DNA from 2 places in the Planococcus sp. SE5232 genome. Region 2 is predicted to be linked to the other one. Evidence: riboswitches for the same ligand, from Rfam matches in the RefSeq annotation. Region 2 holds a riboswitch; the other holds the start of a gene.
What was found. Region 2 has a riboswitch for cyclic di-GMP ahead of ACRC6Q_RS00455 (amidase). Riboswitches for the same ligand answer to the same signal wherever they lie in the genome.

Region 1: linked by a shared signal. The riboswitch ahead of flgB (flagellar basal body rod protein FlgB) and the one ahead of ACRC6Q_RS00455 (amidase) in region 2 are both predicted to bind cyclic di-GMP.

What each region holds. Positions count from the first base shown of each region.
Region 1 is NZ_JBOGCP010000004.1:387,177-391,606, forward strand. It holds gene fliF (flagellar basal-body MS-ring/collar protein FliF) at 1-1,271, opposite strand, end outside; gene fliE (flagellar hook-basal body complex protein FliE) at 1,297-1,593, opposite strand; gene flgC (flagellar basal body rod protein FlgC) at 1,699-2,154, opposite strand; gene flgB (flagellar basal body rod protein FlgB) at 2,160-2,561, opposite strand; cyclic di-GMP riboswitch class I at 2,644-2,730, opposite strand; gene ACRC6Q_RS15480 (flagellar hook-basal body protein) at 2,953-3,789, shown strand; gene ACRC6Q_RS15485 (flagellar hook-basal body protein) at 3,805-4,430, shown strand, end outside.
Region 2 is NZ_JBOGCP010000001.1:102,401-106,830, reverse strand. It holds gene ACRC6Q_RS00465 (glycosyltransferase) at 1-593, opposite strand, end outside; gene ACRC6Q_RS00460 (HEAT repeat domain-containing protein) at 590-1,636, opposite strand; gene ACRC6Q_RS00455 (amidase) at 1,805-2,674, opposite strand; cyclic di-GMP riboswitch class I at 2,722-2,809, opposite strand; gene mgtE (magnesium transporter) at 2,935-4,293, shown strand; gene ACRC6Q_RS00445 (DUF4395 domain-containing protein) at 4,401-4,430, shown strand, end outside.

The DNA of each region.
Region 1 (4,430 bases), on a different contig from region 2:
ACAGAAATCCGGTCTTCCAGTTCTGCCTCAGTTGCAGCAAATTCATTCATACTCAATGAAGTACTCACTGCATTCTTCAATAGGTTGCTGATATCCGTAACGTTTTCCTGAGTCAAACTGGCTGGATTTTCAGGAACTGGCGGTTCCACCCCGACATTGATCGTAATATCATCAATCACGTATGGACTCATTTCAATTTGGCGGTTGATCCGGTTCACTTCGCTGTTGATCCGTTCTTCCGTCCGTTCAGACTCACTGTTGCCGGCGCCGTCCACCCCTGGGTAATTGGCGACTTCCGTTTCACCGGTTCCTGCTGCATCTTCGATGATGGTACCTTCGCTTGAATACGTTTCGATAATCCGTTCCACACTGATATCCAAGCCTTCATTGTTCTCGATATCGACGGGTTCAACCAACTGTTCTTCCCGTTTTTCTTTCGTGAAATCGATGTTCGTCATAACAGAGACGACCACTTTATCCTGGCCGAGAAGCAAACCGAGCATTTGTTGCAGCTCCCGCTGAATATCCTGTTCGATGCCTTTTTGAATTTCACGATGCTGTTGGTAAACCGACAGATTGGTATCTGCCTGGTTGGCATCCTGTACTTCAAACACCTGGCCATTCTGATCCATGATGACAATCTGCTCAGCCGGTAAACTTGGAACGGATTTGCTGATCAGGTGATACAGTCCGTTTATCTGTTTCTGATCCAATTGGAATGTCGGATCACCTTTAACGACGATGGAAGCTGTAGATGTCTGTTCTTCATCGGTAATCCAAACATTTTCCTTCGGGAGCGTAATCATGACATTCGCTTCCGTCACGCCATCAATCTGTTCAATCAAATACGCCAGCTCATTTTGCATAGCGTCCCGCTCCACCACATCAAAATGGCGATCAGTCATTCCGAGACCCATGTTTTCACTGAATATGCCGTAATTCACGTTGCCGTTTTTCGGAATGCCTTCCGCAGCCAAACTGACTTTCAAATTAGCCAAGTGCTCTTGCGGTACACTGATTGTTTTGCCGTCGGCCGATACTTCCACCGGAATGGCCTGTTCTTCGATCGCGGTCTTGATTTCGCCCGCTTCTGCTGCCGTCAAATTCGAATACAGCACCGAAAAATCGGAGCGATTGCTCAAATATACGAAGACGATCAAAATCAGCAAAGTGATAAAAAAAGAGCCGATAACAGACCATTTTGTTACAGGAGAAAAACTGGTCCATGACTCACGCAACTTTGTTTTATATGTCGAAAACTTTTCTTTCATCTATTCATCATCCCGCCGGTTCTCATCATACTTGCATTCTCATCACTTCTTGATAAGCCTCGACAACCTTGTTGCGGACCTGCATCGTCATCTGCAAAGACAAGCTGGCTTTTTGCGAAGCGATCATGACTTCATGTACATCCTGAACTTCTCCTGTCACCAATTGGTTGGTCAATTTATCTGATTCATTTTGTGCTTTGCTTACTTCTTTTAACGCATCCTTGAATATTTCCCCGAACCCTTCCACTTTGGTTTCGGGTTTCACTTTATCGAACAATTGATTTTGGATGAAAGGCGTCTGAATCTGGCTAATTTTTTCCATAGGGACCTCCTTGATGAACTATATAATTTTGTATTGGTGTATTCACTTTCAATTACCGTTTTAGGCGGAGTTGTTTTGCGGAATATCAAAAAGAGAATTACTAATTTACTTCCCAATCTCTAACGCTTTCATGAACATGCTTTTCGAAGCATTCAACGCTGTGACGTTGGCTTCGTAGGAGCGGGTAGCGGACATCAAATCCACCATTTCTTTCAATGGATCGACATTGGATGAACGGACATAACCGTCTTCTCCGGCATCCGGATGCTCCGGATCATAAGTCATCGTGAATGGCGTCTCGTCTTCCCTGATTTCTGATACCTTGACGCCCGATACTGTCGTATTTCCTTTATTGATTACCGATTGCAGCTGATTGGCAAAAGGCGAGGCACCACTTTGTGACAGTTCCACTGTTTTCCGGCGGTATGGCATCCATTCGCCGTCCACCAATTCGGCGCGGTTAGTATTGGCATTTGCGATATTGGCAGATACGACGTCCATGCGCAACCGGTTGGCTGTCAGGCCCGAAGAACTGATATTAAATCCATTGAATAAACTCATCTTTTTTATCTCCCTCCATTAATAACGGAGCTGAGACTGTTGAGTTTGCCATTGACCCGCTCAGTTACAGCGTTATACCACAATTGATTTTTTGCCAACTCTGCCATTTCTACATCCATGTCCACATTATTGCCATTGTTATTATACTTGGTGGAGTTATTCGTCAAAACTTCAGTTTTAGTCGCGGAAAGTTCATTACTGAACGAAAGATGGCGAGGATCTGTCTTATAGCTGGAAAGACTTTGGTTGTTCATTGCTGTATCTAAAGCCGCTTGGAAATCGACTTTTTTGCTTTTGTAATTAGCGGTATCGACATTCGCGATATTCGCTGAATGGACACGCTGGCTTAAGGTAGAAGCTGATAAAGCCTGCTGCATTGACTCAAGTGATTTAGGGAATATATTCATCAATAAACTCCTTTTTTTAACATATTATTAGTTAATAAAAACCCACCCTTAAAAAAGGTGGATTTTTATCAAATCTACCATTTTTGGTAACCCGGCTGCCATGTACGCTATGTATTTAGGCCCGTGGCTTTGCGTCTTTATCTTTCGATTAAATTTGCCGTTTTCACAATGATAATTCTCTATTCTATTTTTAAACTCGTCATTTCGTACTATATTCAAAAAATAATAACAAAGTGATAGTATCATGTTTATACAATTTTGTATATTTTTCTTTTTTAAAATAAAATATCATATTATTTCCATATTAATATAAAAGTCTCTATTTTTATTCTATTTAAAATGTTATGCTACGCGATAACTACCATTAAGCTACTAAGAAGGAGAAAAGCCCATGTTTCGCGGATTATACACTGCTACATCAGGGATGATGGCTAATAATAGGATGCAACAAATATTGACAAATAACCTATCAAACGCCAATACCCCTGGATTTAAAGGAGATCAAACGGTCTTACGTGCTTTTCCGGAGCAGTTGGTTAAAGCGATTGAAGCCGGTAAAAAAGGTTCAATAGTACCACATAATATTGGGACTTTGACCACAGGAGTATATGCTCAGGAAGGCATCCCCTCTTTTTTTCAAGGTCCTTTGAAGGAAACTGGAAATCTGACGGATATGGTCTTATTGGATGAACTGCTTCCAACGAATCCTGAAACTCAACAGAAAGGCAGCATGGTTTTTGCAGTAGCTGCCGGTAATGATGAAGTACGCTATACAAAAAATGGATCTTTCGCCGTAAATGCTGAAGGTGTCCTGACGACCAGTGAAGGTTTTCCTGTCTTAGGTGAAAATCAGCAACCCATTCAAGTCGGCTCAACAGAATTCACCGTACAGGACAATGGCCAAATCATTCTAGCAGATGGCACGCAAGGAGCCCGCCTTTGGATTGGACACACCGAAAGTCCGGAACAATTCGTCAAAGAAGGACAGAATCTTTTGCGGTGGGCTGGGAATCCAGCAGAAACGCCTCAATTCATTGATACTGTAGCCTTGCTGAATACTACCGATAGCTTTATCAAGCAGGGGTTCATTGAACAATCGAATGTTGACTTGACTAAGACCATGACAGATATGATGACGACCTACCGGGGCTTCGAATCAAACCAAAAAGTGATTCAAGCTTACGATCGCAGCATGGAAAAAGCCGTCAATGAAATCGGGCGCGTGTAAGGAGGAAGTGTAAAAGTGAATATCCAGATGAACACTGCAAGCAACACCATGGGTGAATTGCAGAAAAAAATCGATTTGATCGCCAATAATATCGCCAATGTGAACACCAACGGCTATAAACGCCAGGAAGCCAGTTTCTCGGATGCCCTAGTGCAATCGATCGAAAAACAAGTTGGTCCGCAAAATGAGGTCGGACGAACGACCCCGTATGGTTTGCGCATCGGCGCTGGAGCGATTCTGTCGCAGACAGCAACACGCAATGAGCAAGGTTCTATCCGGCAAACAGACCGGCCCCTCGATTTTATGATTCAAGGCGAGTCGGCTTACTTCCGGGTGGAGTCTGACAACAATACATTTTACACAAAAGACGGTTCTTTCCAGGTGCAACCGGTCCCGAATTCAAACCAAATGAGCTTGGTTACCGCTAACGGCGATGTAGTTCTTGGAGCCGATAGCCAGCCGATCGTTTTTGACAATGACTATGACAGCTTCCAATTGACTGGAAATGGAACATTGGAAATCTCCTACAAAGATCCCGCTAAACAAGCGACTGAAATCCCACTTGGCATCGCTCAGGTAAACCGCCCGAACTCACTTGAAAAAATAGGCGGCAATCTTTTCCGCCTTACGGGCACGGAAGC
Region 2 (4,430 bases):
GCAGTCACCATTCCGCTTGAATCCACAATCGGTTTCATCGTCTTCAGCAAGGCATCCTGTTCGAGGATCGAATCGCCGTCGATTGCTGCAAAATAGGGGTATCTTGAGAAATTGACTCCAGCATTCAATGCATCCGCTTTTCCGCCATTTTCTTTTTCAATCAAGAACAAATGGGGATGAAAAGTCGAGCGATAAGCCCGTTTGATTTCTCCAGTTTTAAAGTGAGTCCGGATCGCCAGTTCAATCGGTTCCATCCCGAATTGGGCAAGTACTTTTTCACTAGTCCTATCCGTTGACCCATCGTTGACTACAATGATTTCATATTGGGGATAATTCAAATTCAGTAAGGAACGGACTGTGCTGACCACGCCAGCTTCTTCGTTATAGGCGGGAACCAGAATGGAAATAGGATATGTGTCTTTATTGATCGACATTTCCTCAATTTGCTCCTGGCGGTTCAATTTTTTCTCTTTACTGATTTTCGGGCTGGCGACCAGAAACAGAATCAAATAAGTCGCACCGGCCGCCAGCATATAAGCGATGATTGCCCAGGAAATAATTTCGATGATTACTGCGATGCCAGTTCCACTCATATGAGGATCCCTCCTTCACGTGTCAGCATATGCCTGGCAATATCTCTGGCGTATGCATCCGCGTGATCAGCCGCCACCTGTTCCAGCACCCGATTGCCGCCTTCAAAGAATTTAAGGTTTTCAGCCCCTGCAAAACGGACCCACCATACATTGTCCGCCAGCAAGTAAATCAAATGGGGTTTGTACTGATCAAAATGGCAGGCTCCCGCCAGCTTAGCTGCGTACATCCGCTCTTGCCAGTGTGCTGAATCGAAAAAGCCGGAAAGAATAGCAGGATTCACCATTTTTTTGTAATGGCATAAGCTGCTCATTGCCTTCAAGCGGACTTCTTTACGCTCATCCTGTAATTTTTTTTCGACAAACGGGAAGAGCATGTCAATCTGATGCTCTCCGCTGAAACTGATGAAGGCGTAAAGCATATTTTCTGAGATATCCTCTTTCAATTGCATCCGCTCCAGCGTCAATTTGAGTAAATCCTGATCCAGGCGATATAGCAATTCCTTGATCATCCCGAATGACAGGTCTTTACTTTCAATGGCGGCATCCATCAACCGCACTTCCTGCAAAGTGGCACAAGCACGGATGCATTGGCGAAATTCTTCATCCCTTTGGCTGATTTTCTTGAAATGCTGATAAATGTCTTCCTTTAAGGAAAAAAGCCGGAAATCTTCGATAAAATACAACGCATTGATGCGCTCTGCCCATTGGCCTTTTTTCAGCATATGACGATAATATTCCGTTAAATGCTTTTCTGCCAATCTATGGATACGTGCTTTCTGTTCGCCCTGAAAACCTTCGGATGCAAATTCATCAAGCATGGTTTCCATCAATTTGAACCGGTTTTTCTTCGCAACAGGCAAACCAGGCTCAGTTTCATGCGAACCCTCTATATACTGCCGGAATTGAGGCTTTAACGTCTCCATTGTTTCTTTTATGGTGTGTTCAACAGCCAGGTTTTTCATTTTCCAGGCAATCAGCAAAGTCAAAATCAGTAATTGAATCCCCAACAAACTGAAAACAATCCATATAAATACCTCTATCATCTATCAAATCTCCTTTTTGAGGCGCCTCCACCGATTTTTATACAAAAATTCCTAAATAATATTAGCGGTTGATAATTTATGGATATTGTAACATATCCATATTAGTTAACTATAAGAAAAAGCAGCCTGGTTCAGCCGAATCGGCCAACCTTGCTGCTTTTCATCCCTTTATGGAGCCATCGTTTTCCAACTGTCCACGTGATGGATTGCAATACCGCCAAACCCTTTTACCCCAGTATAATATGCGGATACTTTGGCCAACTCGACTTTCATGAAAGTTTCTCCTTCTTCATAGAAAGAGATGAAATCCCCTTCATCAGTCTTGTCGGTTTCAACTCCCACCACTACGGGTTTCCCATACTTTACTCCATAAGCAATTTCGTTTTTCACCAGTTCTGTAATCATGGCTGCTGAATCCCGATAAGCCATGAGGGTAACGCTGTGCGTGTTGGCAATTACCCATTCAGCGAGCACACCTTTGCCGTAGGTATTTTTATAGGAAATTTCATCGAACCAGAAAGGCAGATCCACTTCAATCGGCAAGTTCAGCGCAGCTGTGCTGGATTTTGCTTTTGTCAGCAAAGCTTGATAAGACTTAACGGTTGCTGCACGGTTTGTATTCCAGCCGCTGTAAAGATACGGTTCAACATCCAAGTGAACGCCCGAAAATCTTTGGGCCGGCCCAGAATCCCGCTGATAAAGCGATAACCAGGACATCAACTGATCCTGCTGTACAAAACCTTTCGGTGCCACCCAGTCAGGTGCCCCATCCAATGCGTAAATAGCCATTCCTGCTGATCGCGCTTTTTCAATAAAGCTCTGATAACTACTGGCCGGAATATCGGCATCAATCTGCACATAAACTTTGTTTACATCTTTATTCTCCAGAAAAGCCAGTGTTCCCGCTTCATCATTGTAGATCATCCAAGGATTCCATAACCAAGTCGCTTTGGTTTCCACCTCAGTCGCCTGTGCTTCAATCCCATGTTGCGTCAGCATAAACAACAGCCATACACCTGCTATCATTAGTTTTTTCATTTTCCCATATCCTCCCGTTCTGATAGCCGTGGCTCACAGAACGAGGCCGAGGCAACCTGACAACCCTGCGTTTTTCAACGGGTAGGCTCATGGCTTTGCGTCCTTCCCTTTCGGTGAAGTTTGCCTTTTCCAGATTTTCATTATTATATGTCAAATAATTCAAATGCGCCATCTTTTTTTTACCTCTTTCCAAAATGACGATTTAGCGCAATAATCAACAATAGGATTTCTGAATTTCCTGTACAGAAGGAGTGAACCCCATGTCTACAGCATTGTTCGAAGATGAAATCACCCTGGCGCTGATCAAGGCCATGAAAGAGGGAAAAATAATGGAGTTCCAGGACATTCTGGATGAGCTCCAGCCCTACGATATGGCGATCCAATACCGGCACCTGCCGGACAAGCACCGCAATAAATTCCTGCTCTATTTGACGATCCGCCAATTGACGGAATTGATGCAGGAACTTTCCAAAAATGAACAAATCGATATTCTTCATAAATTGGGTCTCGAAAAGTCGTCCCAGGTCCTTGATCGCATGGACAACGACGATTTGGCCCTGCTATTGGCCGATTTGGAACCGGAACGCATTGAAGAACTATTATCGCAGATCAATCAGGACGATTCACAATTTGTTAAAAGTACGATGACTTACCCACCTGAAACGGCAGGCCGCTTGATGAATAACCGATATGTTTGGATTCCACGCCATTACACGATCCGTGAAGCGGTCGATAAGATTAAGCTGTTTGCCGATTTGGCGGAATACCTAAACTATCTTTATGTCGTAGATGAGGATAAGAAGCTGGTCGGCGTCGTTTCCTATAAGGACCTGATCCTCGGAAACCTTGACGATAAAATTGAAGAAGTCATGTACAATCGCGTCGTCAAAGCCGATGTCTTGACCGACCAGGAAGATGCCGCACAATTGATCAGCCGTTATGATTTTGTCACGCTGCCGATTGTTGAAAAAGATGACAAGCTGGTTGGTGTCATCACTGTTGATGACATTATCGATGTCGTTATGCAGGAAGCGAATGAAGACATTGAAAAACTATCGGCTTCAGGAAAGTCGATCGACTTCAATACGCCCGCTCTGGTTGCTGCCTATCGCCGTCTGCCCTGGCTGATCCTTCTATTGTTTATCGGGCTGTTTTCCGGCGGTATCATCAGCCGTTTTGAAGAAACGCTGCAGACGGTTGTCGCTTTAACTTTCTTTATGCCGATGATTGCCGGCATGACAGGGAATACGGGAACGCAATCCCTGTCTGTAGTGGTCCGTGGACTGGCTTCACAAAAGTTGAATACCAAGCAGACCATCAACCTGATCTTTAGGGAATTATGGGTCGGCATCATCATCGGCGCTATCTGCTCCGTGCTTATTTTGCTGATTGCGTATGTGTGGCAGGGTAATTTCGTATTGGGCATTGTGGTCGGCGGCTCGCTGTTGATGACCTTAATCATCGGAACTTTGGCCGGGACCATCATTCCTCTTGTCCTATACAGATTTAAGATCGATCCGGCTGTGGCATCCGGTCCTTTAATCACGACAATCAACGATATCCTGTCTTTGCTGATTTATTTTGGGATGGCTACTTTATTCATTTCTCAACTGCTTTAAAGGGCGTCGCTCCTCCTCACGTGCTTAAAGTTCCTTATCTCAAGCAATTATCTTTATCCTAAGTAAGTTACTAGGTATAATAAGTCTTAATTGAAGGAGGCGAGCCCGTGACTATTCCGAAACCCCTTGTACAGACC